Regions from separate parts of the Lentzea sp. NPDC058436 genome, predicted to be linked through region 2. Evidence: riboswitches for the same ligand, from Rfam matches in the RefSeq annotation. Region 2 holds a riboswitch; the other holds the start of a gene.
What was found. A riboswitch is a leader RNA that binds a small molecule or an ion and turns the genes downstream of it on or off. The one in region 2 is predicted to bind thiamine pyrophosphate.
Positions count from the first base shown of each region.

Region 1: another riboswitch for thiamine pyrophosphate. It lies ahead of ACFWN2_RS32430 (thiamine ABC transporter substrate binding subunit); the one in region 2 lies ahead of ACFWN2_RS41865 (FAD-dependent oxidoreductase).

Region 1 is NZ_JBHXLF010000012.1:137,550-145,160, forward strand. It holds gene ychF (redox-regulated ATPase YchF) at 1-10, shown strand, start outside; gene ACFWN2_RS32410 (hypothetical protein) at 91-576, shown strand; gene ACFWN2_RS32415 (mannosyltransferase) at 855-2,069, shown strand; gene ACFWN2_RS32420 (glycoside hydrolase family 88 protein) at 1,986-2,921, opposite strand; gene ACFWN2_RS32425 (4a-hydroxytetrahydrobiopterin dehydratase) at 3,026-3,319, opposite strand; TPP riboswitch at 3,354-3,464, shown strand; gene ACFWN2_RS32430 (thiamine ABC transporter substrate binding subunit) at 3,459-4,457, shown strand; gene ACFWN2_RS32435 (ABC transporter permease) at 4,433-6,040, shown strand; gene ACFWN2_RS32440 (ABC transporter ATP-binding protein) at 6,040-6,990, shown strand; gene ACFWN2_RS32445 (SDR family oxidoreductase) at 7,003-7,611, shown strand, end outside.
Region 2 is NZ_JBHXLF010000026.1:84,961-92,571, forward strand. It holds gene ACFWN2_RS41840 (S1 family peptidase) at 1-459, shown strand, start outside; gene ACFWN2_RS41845 (NADP-dependent oxidoreductase) at 513-1,403, opposite strand; gene ACFWN2_RS41850 (TetR/AcrR family transcriptional regulator) at 1,453-2,016, shown strand; gene ACFWN2_RS41855 (dioxygenase) at 1,999-2,760, opposite strand; gene thiE (thiamine phosphate synthase) at 2,792-3,430, opposite strand; TPP riboswitch at 3,457-3,568, shown strand; gene ACFWN2_RS41865 (FAD-dependent oxidoreductase) at 3,572-4,519, shown strand; gene thiS (sulfur carrier protein ThiS) at 4,516-4,716, shown strand; gene ACFWN2_RS41875 (thiazole synthase) at 4,718-5,473, shown strand; gene ACFWN2_RS41880 (MarR family winged helix-turn-helix transcriptional regulator) at 5,549-5,992, shown strand; gene ACFWN2_RS41885 (SRPBCC domain-containing protein) at 6,062-6,487, opposite strand; gene thiD (bifunctional hydroxymethylpyrimidine kinase/phosphomethylpyrimidine kinase) at 6,493-7,332, opposite strand; gene thiC (phosphomethylpyrimidine synthase ThiC) at 7,329-7,611, opposite strand, start outside.

The DNA.
Region 1 (7,611 bases), on a different contig from region 2:
CAACGTCTGACGCGTTCCGGCAGCCCCTTCCCGTTCGGGAGGGGGCTGCTGTGCTGAAGAGCCGGTCTCGCGTCCCTGGACTCGTCCGACGTGATCGTCGAGTACCGCGTGCTGGGGCCGTTGGAAGTGCTGCTCGACGGCGAGCCTCGTCGAGGCCCATCGCGAGGCGATCCGGCTGATGCGGGTGATCCGGGAGGCCCACAACCTGCCCGACGGGCTCGTGCTGCTGGCCAAGGCCCAGGCGAGCCCTCGCAGGCCCGTGAACACCTCACCGAGGCGCTGGCCCTCTACGAGGAGCAGGGCCAGGCCGAGGCCGCCGAGGTCCGGGAGCTTTTACATCGGCGACAAATGTATGACGCGAGGTTTGTACCGACCTCCGACGGGTATTTCTACGTCAGGATTCCCCACCTGGAGGTTGGAATGATCGTCCTCGGTCTGATTCTGCTCGTCGTCGGATGGCTGATGGGTATCAGCATCCTGACGACGCTGGGCGTGGTGCTCCTGGTGATCGGCGCGATCCTCGCCGTCCTCGGCGCGGTCGGCAAGCCGATCGGCGGCCGGGCGCACTACTTCTAAAGACGCAACAGTCACCGTTCCTCCCCTCGGAAACGGTGAAGGGGGAGTCTCCTTTGTGGAGGCTCCCCCTTCGTTTTGTCTCACAACGGTTTTACACGTTGTTCCTGGCGCGTGCGGCAGCAGCGAACACTCCGAACGCGACCCCCAGCATGGCCAGAGCGGCGACAGCGGCAACAACAAGATCAACAGACATGATCAGAAAAACTCCCTCTTGCGATCTCTCCCGTCCTTATGACGCCGGGGTACCCCGGAACGTTGCCTCGGGTAACGTTTTCGGGGTGAAACTCCGTGCTGTGGAAGCGCGAGTGCTCTCCGTAGCGCCGTGGCTGTTCGCGTTGTCGGTGCTCGGGCACCTGTTCATGGTCGCGTTCCAGACGAAGATGACCATGATCGACCTGCTGGTGTACCGCAACGGGTCGCCGCACCTGTTCTCCGGCGACCTCTACGAGTGGCGGCTCGACCAGTACGCGGACGTGTTCCCGCTGCCGTTCACCTACCCGCCGTTCGCGGCCGCGATCTTCACGCCGATGAGCTGGGTGCCGTGGGAGGCCTCGCGCTGGATCTGGCAGCTGATCTGCCTGGGCTGCCTCTACTACATCGTGCACGTCACCCTGAAGCTGCTGAAGCTGCAGGACCCGCGCCGCGTGATGCTGTGGACCGCGCTGACGCTGTGGATCGAGCCGGTCCGCACCACGCTCAACTACGGCCAGATCAACCTGGTGCTCGTCGCGATCCTCATCGGCACGCTCGCCAGTGTGCGCAACTGGGTCGGCGGCGCGGGTGTCGGGTTCGCGGCGGGCATCAAGCTGACGCCCGCGATTTCGGGGCTGTACTTCCTGATTCAGCGCCGGTGGATGGCCGCGGTGTGGTCGTTCGTCGCTTTTGTCGTCGTCTACGGCATCGGCTGGGCCATCTCACCGTCGCAGTCGGACAAGTTCTGGTTCCAGCTCTTCGGTGACGCGAGTCGCGTCGGGCCGGTCGGCAGCGCGATCAACCAGTCGATGCGCGGCGCGTTGAGCCGGACGTTCGGCTACGACGTGAAGACCGGGGCGATCTACATCGTCGCCGTGCTCGTCGCCGCCGCGTTGACGTGGTTCGCGGTCAGCAGGACCAAGGACGTGCTGGCGTTGATCGTCAGCGTCCAGATGCTCGGCCTGCTCGTCTCGCCGATCTCGTGGAGCCACCACTGGGTGTGGATGGTGCCCGCCCTGCTGTGGCTGGTCTACGAGGGCGGACACCTGCTCTGCAAGATCACCGCCGGCCTGTGGGTGCTGCTGACCGGCGGCTACCTGATCTCGTTCCTGCTGCTCGCCCAGCCGAACATCTGGGACTTCCCGCGGCCGTGGATCTTCGTGCTGCTCGGCTGGGGCTATCCGGCCGCGGGCATGCTCACGCTGGTCGCGATCGGGCTAGCAACCCGGCGTAAGAGGGACGAGTTGCTGACCGGCGAGGAGAAGGCTGCCGACGGCGAACCCAGCCGAGTCGCCGGCTGACGCGGGCCTCCAGGAGTTGCGGGCCGCGGTCCAGCCGAGCAGTCCGTCGGCGTCGAGCGCGGTCAGCAACGCCTGCCAGCCCTTCTGGGCGTGCGGCAGGTAGGTGGCGCGGTCGAGCACGCCCGCGTTGATGCCGGCCGCGATCGCGTAGGTGATCATCGCGGTGGCCGCCGAGTCCTTGCCGGTGGCGCCCCAGAAGCCGTCGTGGCGCTGCAGGAACTTGAGCGTCTTGAGGCTCTTGGACAACGTCCTGGCGTACTCGGCGCGGTACGGGTGGTCGGCCGGGAGGGCGAGCATCGCCTTCGCCAAGCCCTGCACGGCCCAGCCGTTGGTCTGCGCGTTCAGGCTCCACAGGCCCGTGAACTCGTTGAACGTCCTGGCTTTCAGGCTTTGGTAGGACCGGAACGAGTAGTCGAGCATCGCCTGGTCGTTGTCGGCGAGCGCGATCCGCGTGAACGACGGCAGCGCCATGTTCAGCGCGTCGGGCGACCGCCAGTGGTTCCCGCCGTCCTTCACCTGGGCGCGCAGGTTGTCCCGCAACGGTTGCAGCACCTCGGGCTCCGGGTGGAAGTACGCCACGTCGAGGTACGGCTCACCGGTCGCCTGCGCGTCCGGGGCGAAGGGGGCCGCCGGGTCGACCGGCAGCAGGTAGGAGTTCGCCTGCACCCACGGCCACGTCTTGTGGTTGCTGATCCCGGTGGTCCGCACCTGCGCGAGGTTGCCGACGTGGAAGCCCGCGTTGGACCAGTTGTTCGCCGCGAGATCGGCACCCTTGGTGACCCACGTGGCGCTGGCCTTGATCATCGTGTCCGTCACGGCACACGGCACGGCCTGAGCCGCGGCCGGAATCACGGTCAGCGTCCCGGCAAAAAACAAGACGAAAAGTGATGTGCGCAACCGCATGAGGGTGTTCCCTCTCATTTCCGCGGGCGGCGGCAGCGCACATCTTGACCGAATCAGCTCAGGGCGTCCAGGACTCCGTCGATCTCTTCGGCGAGAGTCACGTCGAGGGCGGTGATTCCTCCCTTGTAGTGCGTGCTCAGGCGAAATGTGAGGGTCTTGTACCGGATGTCGATGTCCGGGTGGTGGTTGTCGTTCTCGGCGATCTCCGCGATCCGGTTCACGACCATGATCGCTTGGGGGAAGCTCGCCAGCTCCACGGTCCGGACCAGCGCCGCGTCCTGGGCGCTCCAGTCGGGCAGCTTGGGCAGCACGTCGTTCAACTGATCGTCGCTCAACAGCTCGGCCATGTCCTGATCGTCCCACCACGTCACGTAAGCTGCGCGTTTGCCACGGGAGTCCGGTGAAGCGCCGGGCTGAGAGGAGGGCTCGCAAGCCCTCGACCGTCCACCTGATCCGGGTCATACCGGCGTAGGGAGAGGTTTCGCTGTGAGAAGGATTTGTGCTGTTTTCGCTGCTCTGGCGCTGACGGGCTGCTCGGCCGGCACGTCGACCGCGCCGCAGTCGCACGAGGTCACGCTGGTGACCCACGACTCGTTCGCGGTGAAGCAGGAGGTGCTGGACGAGTTCCAGAAGTCCTCGGGCATCACCGTGAAGCAGCTCGCGAGCGGTGACGCGGGCGAGCTGACGAACAAGCTGGTGCTGACCAAGGCGAACCCGATCGGCGACGTCGCGTTCGGCGTCGACTCGACGTTCGCGTCGCGCGCTCTGAGCGAGGGCGTGTTCGCCGAGTACGCCTCGCCGGAGGCCTCGAAGGGCGCCCAGCGGTACAAGGCGGACGACACGAACCGGCTCCAGGCCGTCGACGTCGGTGACGTGTGCCTGAACATCGACCCGGCGAAGCTCACCGCCGGCGAGCCGAAGTCGTACGACGACCTGGTGGACCCGAAGTTCAAGGACCAGTTGGTCGTCGAGAACCCGGCCACGTCGTCGCCCGGTCTCGCGTTCCTGCTCGGCACGATCGCCAAGTACGGCGAGAACGGCTGGCAGGAGTACTGGACCAAGCTCAAGGCCAACGGCGTCAAGGTCGTGAGCGGCTGGGAAGAGGCCTACAACCAGGAGTTCTCGGCCACCAAGGGCACGCGGCCGATCGTCGTGTCGTACGCGTCGTCGCCGTCGGCAGAGGGCGGCAAGACCAAGGCCGTGCTGGACACCTGCTATCGCCAGGTCGAGTACGCGGGTGTGCTGTCCGGCGCCAAGAACACCGAGGATGCCAAGAAGGTCCTCGACTTCCTGCTGGGCGAGAAGTTCCAGGCCCAGGTGGCCGAGCAGATGTACGTCTACCCGTCTCGTGAGGGCGTCGCGCTGCCCGAGTCGTGGGCCAAGGACGCTCCGTTGCCGTCTTCGCCGCAGTCGCTGCCCGCGGACAAGGTGAAGGACAACCGCGAAGCGTGGGTCGAGCAGTGGCGCAAGCTCGTGCAGGGCTGAGTTCGCGCACGGGCTGGTCGGCGGCGGCACTGCTGCCGCTGGCCTTCCTCGCGCTCTTCTTCGCCTGGCCCGTTCTCGCGATCGTCAACCTCGGCCTGCGCGAGGGCGGTGTGCTCGCCGCGGTCTTCGAGGCGGACACGTGGGAGCTCGTCGGCTTCACGCTCGGGCAGGCACTGGCGTCGACGGTCGTGGCGGTCGTCGCCGGGATGCCGCTCGCGTTCGTGCTGGCGCGCTGCAAGATCCGTGGCCTGGGGTTGGTTCGGGCGGCCGTGATGGTGCCGTTCGTGCTGCCGACCGTGGTGGTGGGCCTGGCCTTCCGGACGTTCTGGCCGGACGGCGGGGTGCTGCCGATCGTGCTGGCCAACGCGTTCTTCAACGTCGCCGTGGTCGCGCGGACCGTCGGTGGGCTGTGGGCGCACACGGATCGACGCGCTGAGGACGCGGCCCGTGCGCTCGGCGCGTCACGGCCGCGGGCGTTCGTGTCGGTCGTGCTGCCCGCGCTGGCACCGGCGATCGGGTCGGCCGCGGCGGTGGTGTTCCTGTTCTGCGCCACGAGTTTCGGCGTCGTGCTGGTGCTGGGCGGGGCGCGGTACCGGACGCTGGAGACCGAGATCTACCTGCGGACGGTCGAGCTGTTCGACCTGTCCGGGGCGGCCGCGCTGTCGTTGCTGCAGTTCGCCGCGGTGCTCGCCGTGCTGGTGCTGGGCGCGTTGGCCCGGCGTCGGCGCGAGACCGCGCTGGCGTTGCGGGGCAGGGAAGAGCTGGCCCGTACGCCCACCGGCGGTGAGTGGTACGTGGTGGCCGCCGCGTTCGCCGTCGTGGTGGCGCTGCTGACGCCGGTCGTCGGGTTGATCACCCGGTCACTGTCCACACGGGACGGCTGGAGCTTCGCCGGGTACGTCGCGCTGAACACCCGTGGTGACCGGGGAACGCTGGCGGTGACCGGGATCGACGCGGCGGTGAACTCGTTGCGGACGGCCTTCGACGCGACCCTGGTGGCGTTGGTGGTCGGGGTGTTCTCGGCTGTCGTGCTGGTCGGGTTGCGCCGGTCGGGGGCACGGTTCGCCGAGGTGCTCGACACCGCGCTGATGCTGCCGCTCGGGGTGTCTGCTGTGACGGTCGGCTTCGGCTACCTGATCACGATGGACGCGCTGCCCGGCGACTTCCGCACGTCGCCGATGCTGGTGCCGCTGGCCCAGGCGCTGGTGGTGACGCCGTTGATCGTGCGGATGGTGCTGCCGGTGCTGAGGGCGGTCGACGAACGGCTGCGGCAGGCGGCGGCGACCCTGGGTGCATCTCCGGCGCGCGTGTGGCGTGAGGTCGACCTGCCGCTGGTCGGCCGGTCTTTGGTTGCGGCAGCGGGATTCGGGTACGTGGTGGCGCTGGGGGAGTTCGGGGCGACGAGCTTCCTGGCCCGCCCGGACGCGCCGACGCTGCCGGTGGTGATCGCGCGGCTGATGTCGCGGCCGGGGGAGTTGAACAGCCAGATGGCCTACGCGGCGTGCGCGCTGCTGATGGTCGTGACGGTCGGGTGCGTGCTGCTGATCGAACGGTTGCGCGTGCCGAGCAGCGGGGAGTTCTGATGGCACTGGAACTGGACTCGATCACCGTCCGCTATGGACAGACGGCCGCGGTGTCGGACGTGTCGCTGGAGGTGGCGGACGGCGAGGTCGTCGCGCTGCTCGGGCCGTCCGGCTGCGGGAAGTCGACGTTGCTGCGCACGGTCGCGGGGCTGGAGAAGCCCTCTTCCGGTGCGGTGCGGTGGGACTCCGCCGACCTGGCCGGCGTTCCGGTGCACCGCCGTGAGTTCGGGCTCGTGTTCCAGGACGGCCAGCTGTTCCCGCACCGCACGGTCGCGGGGAACGTGGCGTTCGGCCTGCGGATGAAGAAGACCGAGCGCGAGGCGCGCGACAAGCGCGTGCTGTCGCTGCTGGAACTGGTCGGGCTCGAAGGCTATGCCGATCGCCGGGTCACGCAGCTGTCCGGCGGTGAGCAGCAACGGGTCGCGCTGGCACGGGCTTTGGCGCCGTCGCCCCGGTTGCTGCTGCTGGACGAACCGCTGTCGGCGCTGGACAGGGCGTTGCGCGAACAGCTCGCGGTCGACCTGGCGCGGTTGCTGCGAGAGGCCGCGACCACGGCCCTGGTAGTGACGCACGACCACGACGAGGCGTTCATGCTGGCCGACCGCGTGGCGATCATGTCGCGCGGCCGGATCGTCCAGGTCGGGCCACCGGCAGAGGTGTGGTCGTCACCGGTCGACGTGGAGACGGCGAAGTTCCTGGGCTGCAACAAGTTCGTGCCCGGCTCGTTCGTCGGGCTGGACGTCGAACGGGTCGGGCTGCGGGCCACGGCGCTGCGGGTCGACTCCGACGGGCTCCTGGAGGGCACCGTCGTCGAACGGGTCCACCGGCGTGATCACGTGCGGCTGCTCGTGGAGATCGGCGGCGAGGAGTACGAGGCCGTGGGGCCGGTGTCCGTCGGCGACCGCGTGCGGCTCGCAATTGACTTGGACGGCGTCGCGCGCGTCGGGTAGTCATGGAGCCCTATGGGACTTCTTGAAGGACGCGTCGCGCTGGTCACGGGTGTGAGCCGGCGGCAGGGAATCGGCTACGCGATCGCCTCGCGGCTGCGCGGGCTGGGCGCCGAGCTGTTCGTGCAGCACCACGTCGCGCACGACGCCTCACAGCCGTGGGGCGCCGATGACGTGAGCGAGGTGTTGGGGGATCTGGGTGCTCAGGGGCTGGGCGTCGACCTGGCCCGGCCCGAGGCGCCGGAGGAGTTGGTGGCCGCGGCCGTCGAGGTCTTCGGACGGGTCGACGTGCTGGTGTGCAACCACGCGCGGTCCGGTGGCGACGGGGCGTTGGGCGAGCTGACGGCGGTGATGCTCGACGAGCACTACGCCGTCAACACGCGGTCGTCGATCCTGCTCGCGCAAGCGTTTGCCAAGCAGTGGACCGGGGACGACGGTGGCCGGGTGGTGTTCCTGACGTCCGGGCAGAACCTCGGGCCGATGCCCGGCGAGGTCGCCTACGCGGCGTCGAAGGGGGCGCTGGCGGCGATCGTCGCGACGCTGTCGCACGAGCTGGCCGAGCGTGGCATCACCGTCAACGCCGTGAACCCCGGCCCGACCGACACGGGGTGGGCCGGACCGGAG
Region 2 (7,611 bases):
GCGGTCTCCGGCTTCAACCGCGTCGCGCAGGGCACGTTCGCCGGCTCGGTCTTCCCCGGCAACGACTACGCCTGGGTGCGCACCAACGCGAACTGGACCCCGCGGCCGTGGGTCAACCGCTACAACGGCACGAACGTGATCGTCCGCGGCAACACCGAGGCCGCTGTCGGCGCCCAGATCTGCCGTTCGGGCTCGACGACCGGATGGCGCTGCGGCACCGTCCAGGCCAAGAACCAGACCGTGAACTACCCGCAGGGCCAGGTCCGGGGCCTCACCCGCACCAACGCCTGCGCCGAGGGCGGCGACTCGGGTGGTTCGTGGGTGGCGGGCTCCGGCTTCGGCCAGGCCCAGGGCGTGACGTCCGGCGGTTCGGGCAACTGCTCGTCCGGCGGCACCACGTACTTCCAGCCGCTCAACCCGATCCTGTCGCGCTACGGCCTGACCCTCACGCGGGGCTAGTCCTGAGCTGAGAGCGCCGCGGCACCTCCTGGGTGTCGCGGCGTTTCGCGTTCTCAGACGAGCACGATCTTGCCGTGGGCGTGGCCGGTCTCGCTCAGCCTGTGCGCGTCGGCGCCCTGAGCGAGCGGGAAGACACCCGCGAGCGGAACGGTGAACGAGCCCTGCTCGGCGAGTGCGGCCGCGATGGCGAGGCCGTGCAGCGCCTGGGGATCGGAGCCGGGGCCGCCCGCCGTGTGGGTCAGCCGGATCCCGTGCTCGCCGGACAGGTCCGCGATCGTCACGACGCGGTCCGGTGAGCCGGCGATCGCCACCAGGTCGGGCACCGGGCCCGCGCAGTGCAGCACCGCGTCGACCTCGCCGACGCGGTCCGCCAGCCCTTCGCCGTAGACCACAGGGGTCGCGCCCAGGCCCGCCACGAAGTCCTGCGTCGCCGGTCCCGCGGTGCCGATCACCTTCGCGCCCCGTGCCGCCGCCAGCTGGATCGCCACCGTCCCGACGCCACCCGCCGCGCCCGCGACCAGCAACGTCGCGCCGTCGCGCACGTCCAGCGCCCTGGTGGCGGTCTCCACGTTGGCCGCCGCACCACCAATCTGCTCCCAGCTCAACGCCGCCGGCCTGGGCGCCCACGCCGCCAGCACGGCGAACTCGGCGTTCGCTCCGCCGAGCCGTGCCAGGTCGACCATCCCGAACACCTCGTTGCCCGCGCTCACGCCGGTCACCCCCTCGCCGACCTCGTCGACGACACCGGCCGCATCCACGCCGGGCACGTGCGGGAGAGGCAGCCGCTGCCCGAACCGCCCGGAACGCAGGCCGGCGTCGGCCGGGGTGACACCGGAGGCGCGCACCGCGATCCGGATCTGGCCGGGGCCCGCGTGCGGTTCGGCGACCTCGGCCACGTGCAGCAGGTCAGCGGGGCCGTACTGGGTGAACTGGAGTGCTCGCATGGCCGCGAAATTAGTGGAACAGTGCGTCCGCTTAGCGGAAACTGAGACGGTGACGGGAAATCTGACTCACAACCTGCGTTCGGACGCCCAGGACAACCGCGACCGGATCATGACGGTCGCGCGGGAGGCCTTCGCGTCGGAAGGCTTGGACGTTCCTATGCGCGAGTTGGCCCGCCGCGCCGGTGTGGGTCCCGCGACGCTCTACCGCCGCTTCCCGACCAAGGAGGCGCTCGTGGTGGAGGCGTTCTCGGAGCAGATGGCGGCCTGCACGGCCGCGGTCGACGAGGGGCTGGCGCACCCGGACCCCTGGGAGGGGTTCCGCCACACCGTGGAGGAGATCTGCCGGCTCCACGTGCTCGACCGCGGGTTCGCGGCGGCGTTCAGCGCCACCTACCCGAGGGCGATCGACTTCGCGTCGGTGCGCGACACGGCGTTCCGCTCGCTCGCGGAGCTCATCCGGCGGGCTAAGGCGTCCGGACGGCTGCGGGCCGACTTCTCGGTCGACGACGTGGTGCTGCTGCTGATGGCGAGCGGGGGCGTCCGCAACGGGACGCCCGCGATCGCGCGGCGGCTCGCGACCCTGTTCCTCGAAGGCTCAGCTGAACTGCACTGACCGCTTCGACAGGCCGTACCAGAAGCCCTCGACGCTGGTCCGCGCCTTCTCGTCGCTCGCGGCGCCGAGTGCCACGAAGAGCGGCGCGAAGTGCTCGGTCCTCGGATGGGCGATCCCGGCGGCCGGTGCCTTCACCTGGAAGTCGAGCAACGCGTCCACGTCGCCGGTCGCGAGCTGCTGGTGCGCCCAGTCGTCAAACTCCTTCGACCACGACGGCGGCTCGTAGTCCGGTCCGGCGGGGAAGTTCACGCAGCTCAGGTTGTGCGTCATGAACCCGCTGCCGACGATCAGGACGTTCTTGTCCCGCAACGGAGCCAGCTTGCGGCCGATCTCGTGCAGCTCGCGCGGGTCGAGCGTGGGCAACGACATCTGCAGCACCGGCACGTCGGCGTCCGGGAACATCTCCTTCAACGGCACGTAGGCGCCGTGGTCGAGACCGCGTTCCTCGTCCTGCTCGACGTGCCCGCCCAGCAGCTTGCGGACGTCGTTCGCGAGCTCCGGCGCGCCCGGCGCCTCGTACGTCACGTCGTAGTAGCGCTGCGGGAAGCCCCAGAAGTCGTAGACCAGCGGCACGGTGGTGGTCGCGCCGATGGTCGTCGGCGCCTCCTCCCAGTGCGCGGAGACCATGAGCACGGCCTCCGGGCGCGGGAGCGTGGCGGACCAGTCCTTGAGCTCTCTGGTCCACGTCTTGTCGTCAGCCAGCGGGGGAGCCCCGTGGCTCAGGTACAGCACAGGTGCGCTCACGGGTTCGAGCGTACGCCTTTTAGTTCGAATTTCAACGATCAAGTTCGGATTTGAACAACTCGGCGGCCTTGCGGGGGTCCTCGGCGTCCGTGATGGCCCTCACGACGACGACTCGGGTGGCTCCGGCCTGCTTCACCTCGTCCAGGTTCGTGAGGTCGATGCCGCCGATCGCGAACCACGGGCGGTCGGTCTTCGTGGCGCGGACGAGGTCGAGTCCCGGAGCCGGACGGCCCGGCTTGGTCGGGGTCGGCCAGCACGGGCCGGTGCAGAAGTAGTCGACGCCGGGTTCGTCCGCCGCCGCGGTCATCTGGTCGACGTCGTGGGTGGAGCGGCCGATGACCACCTCGTCGCCGATGATCCTGCGGGCGAGCGGGACGGGCAGGTCGTCCTGGCCGAGGTGCAGCACGTCGGCGTCGACCGCGTGCGCGATGTCCGCGCGGTCGTTGACGGCGAGGAGCTTGCCGTGGCGTTCGGTGGCGGCGGCGAGCAGTTCGATCGCCTCGATCTCCTGCTTCGCCTCCAGTGACTTGTCCCGCAGCTGGATGATGTCGACGCCGCCCGCGAGGACCGCGTCGGCGAACTCGGCCAGATCAGGCCGGTTCGGCGTGCAGAGGTAGAGGGTCGCGTCGGCGAGTCGTTGCCTGATCAGGTTTCCGTCGAGTCCTGGCACGCACGCACGTTAACCGTTATGTTGAAGTCGGTCCGCACGGGAGCCTGGAGAACACCGGGCTGAGAGGGAGCGTGGTTCGCTCCGACCGTCGAACCTGATCCGGGTCATGCCGGCGCAGGGAGCGTGAATGCCTTGAGCAGTGTGGAAGTGGCCGTCCTGGGTGGCGGTGTCATCGGTCTGTCCGCGGCGCTGGCCGCGGCACGGGCCGGGTTCTCCGTCTCCGTGACCGATCACGGGTCGCCGCACGCCGGTTCGCGGGTCGCGGGCGGGATGCTGGCGCCGCTGACGGAGGCGTGGCCGGGTGAGGAAGCCGTGGTGGCGCAGGGTGTTGAGGCACTCGCGCTGTGGCCGTCGTTCGCCGCGTCCCTCGGAGTCCCGCTGTTCGACGCGGGAACGCTGGCGGTCGGGACGCAGCCAGGTGACCTCGCCGACCTGCGGCACGCGGGGGAGTTGCTGACCTCGCGGGAGATCCGGGCGCTCGAACCTTCGCTGGGCCCGGCCGTGCGCGGTGGCGTGTACGCGTCGGGTGACCTCGCCGTCGACAACAGGCTGCTGCTTTCCGCACTGTGGAAGGCTTGTCGCGAGGCCGGTGTCCTGTCCGATGTGGACGGCCGGGTCACGGTGATCGCCGCCGGGGCGTGGAGCGGGTCGCTGCACCCGGCCCTGCGCGACGTGATCAGGCCGGTCAAGGGCGAGATCCTGCGGCTCACGCACCGCCCCGGCGCGTTGCCGCCACCCCGTCACACCATCCGCGCGCTGGTCTCCGGCCGCCCGGTGTACCTCGTGCCGCGCGACGACGGACTGGTCGTCGGCGCGACCCAGTACGAGGCGGGATTCGACACCGACGTGTCCGTCGCGGGCGTGCGGGACCTGTTGCGGGACGCGGAAACCGTGCTGCCGGGCATCGCCGAGTACGCGCTGACCGAGGCCGCCGTGGGGTTCCGCGCGGGCAGCCCCGACAACGTTCCCGTCGTGCGGTGGCTTGAGCCCGGCGTGATCGCCGCGACCGGCCACCACCGCAACGGGCTCTTGCTGGCCCCGCACACCGCACGGCTCGTGGTCGGGCTGTTGGAGGGAGGAAGTTCGTGAGGGCGAAGGTGAACGGGACCTCCCGCGACCTGGCCGAGGGCACTTCGGTGGCCGCGGTCGTGACGCTGGTGGGCGCACCCGAGAAGGGCGTGGCGGTGGCCTTGGACGGCGCCGTGGTGCCGAAGGCGTTGTGGGACTCGACGATCGTGCCGGACGGCGGCGTGGTCGAGGTGCTGACCGCGGTCCAGGGAGGCTGACGTGGACGATCCGCTGATCATCGCGGGCAGGGAGTTCCGGTCCAGGCTCATCACCGGCACCGGCGGTGCCGCGAACCTCTCGGTGCTGGAACGGGCACTGGTCGCGTCCGGCACCGAGCTGACGACCGTGGCGATGCGCCGGGTCGACGCGGCCGGGCAGACCGGTGTGCTGGAGTTGTTGCGGCGCCTTGGAATCGAGGTCCTGCCGAACACCGCGGGCTGCCGCACGTCCGCGGAGGCCGTGCTGACCGCGCAGCTCGCGCGGGAGGCGTTGGAGACGAACTGGGTCAAGCTCGAAGTGGTCCACGACGAGGAGACCCTGCTGCCCGACCCGGTCGAGCTGCTGGACGCGGCCGAGCGGTTGGTGAACGACGGGTTCGTCGTGCTGCCCTACACCAACGACGATCCGGTGCTGGCCTTGAAGCTGCAGGACATCGGCTGCGCGACGGTCATGCCGTTGGGATCTCCCATCGGCACGGGACTGGGAATTCGGAACCCGCACAACATCGAGCTGATCACTTCCAGGGCATCTGTTCCAGTAGTTCTCGACGCGGGCATCGGCACGGCCTCCGACGCCGCCCTGGCGATGGAACTCGGCTGCTCAGCGGTACTTCTGGCGACCGCCGTCACACGAGCCCAGGACCCGGAACGGATGGGCGCCGCCATGCGTTGTGCGGTCGAGGGCGGACGGCTGGCGCGCTTGGCCGGACGAATTCCGCAGCGCTTTTGGGCCCAAGCGTCTTCGCCGGGTCTCTGAGTCGCTACCTTGGGTACTCACGTGTTGGGGGATGATTGAGCACTACGTAATTTCCGCCGAGGAGGACTACTAGCCGTGACAGCCCCCATTGACGCCGAGGTCGAGGACGCGACGGCGCGCCTGTACCTGGCGATCGGCCGGCTGGGCCGGTTGTTGCGCCGCACCGGTTCCCCCGGTCTCGGGCCCGGCGCGGTCTCCGCGCTGGCCACCCTCGCGCGCTGCGGCCCCATGCGCCTCGGCGACCTCGCGAACAAGGAGGGCGTGGCGCCACCGACGCTGTCCCGCATCGTCGCCGCGCTGGTCGAGGCCGGGTACGTGAAGCGCGAACCCGACCCGCAGGACGGCCGCGCGTGGCTCGCCACCCCCACGCCCGAGGGCGAGACGATGGTGTCCGGCGTGCGGTCCGCGCGGGTGCGCGAGCTGCAGCGGCGCATCGAACAGCTGACGCCGGAACACGTCGCGGCTCTGGTCAGCGCCCTGGACGCGCTGGAGACGCTCGTCGGCGAGGAGTCGAAGTAGCGCACGAAGTCCAGGACCGCCGGCACGCGGTGGGGAACCTCGTCCGAGGCTCCCGATCCCGGCGGTCTGTCAGACCCCTTCTGCCTGTGCCCGGACTAGCAGCGCCTGGTTGAAGGCGTCGAACTCGGCGACCAGCACCTCGCGGGTCTGCGCCAGCACGTCCGCGGCCATCGTGCCGGTGAACGACTCCACGTTCACCAGTCGCGTGCCGCTCTCGACTTCGCTGAGCTCCCAGCGGTGGCGCCCGAAGAACGTCTCCGGGTCGCCGCCCTGGGAGGCCAGCACGTACTTCTCGGCCGAGGTGATCTCACCGTCGAAGTCGCGTTCGAACGGCGTGCCCTTGGCCGCCTTCACCTTCGTCCTCACCCCGTCGACCCGCGTGTACTCCATGACGGGGTTCCACCTCGCGTAGCCCGCGTAGTCGATCAGCACGCGCCACACGTCGTCGATCGGCGCCGGGATGACCAGTTCGGTCCTGACCTCGTTGTTCTGCACGGTTGTCAAGCATGCTGGGCCGGTCCAGCGGTTTTTTCGAGCCGCCAGAACGGCGAGACCGGGCCGGAACCCGCACCCAGCGGATACGCCGTGGCCACCGAGCGGACGATGAACTCCTTGCCGAACCGCACCGCTTCCGGCACCGTCGCACCCTTCGCGAGCGCCGAACTGATCGACGACGCCAACGTGTCACCGCTGCCGTGCGTGTGCTCGGTGTCGTAGCGAGGCCCGGGGAGTTCGATGAACTCACGTCCGTCGTAGAGCAGGTCGAGGCACTCCGGGTCGTCCCACATGTGGCCGCCCTTCACGAGCACCCACTGCGGACCCATGGCGTGCAACGCCTCCGCCGCGACGCGCTGGTCCTCGCGGTCCTTCACCGCGATTCCGGTGATCAGCCGCACCTCGTCGAGGTTCGGCGTCACCAGCGTTGCGCGCGGGAACAACAGGCCGCGCAACGCGTCCAGTGCGTTGTCGGCCAGCAGTTGGTTGCCGTGCATGGATGCCGAGACCGGGTCGACGACGAGCGGGATCCTCCCCGCCCCGATCCCGACGCGGTCCAGTGCCGGCGTGATGGCCTCGATGATCTGCGCCGATGCCAGCATGCCGGTCTTCGCCGCCTGCAGACCGATGTCCTCGGCGACCGAGACGATCTGCGCCGCGACGGTGTCCGCCGGGATCTCGACGACACCCGTGACGCCCAACGAGTTCTGGACCGTCACGGCCGTCAGCGCGACGCAGCCGTGCACTCCGCAGGCGAAGAACGTGCGGAGGTCGGCCTGGATGCCCGCACCACCGCCGGAATCGCTTCCGGCGATGGTGAGCACCCGAGGGGGTGCCTCGGTCACGTGGTCTCCACGACCGGCAGGTAGACCTTGTTGCCGGTGTCCGCGAACTCACCGGACTTCTCGGCCATGCCCGCCTCGATCGCCTCCACTGTGGACAGTCCGCGCTCCTCGGCGTAGCGCCGCACGTCCTGCGTGATCTTCATGGAGCAGAACTTCGGCCCGCACATCGAGCAGAAGTGCGCCGTCTTCGCCGGTTCCGCGGGAAGTGTCTCGTCGTGGAACGAGCGTGCGGTGTCCGGGTCGAGCGACAGGTTGAACTGGTCCTCCCACCGGAACTCG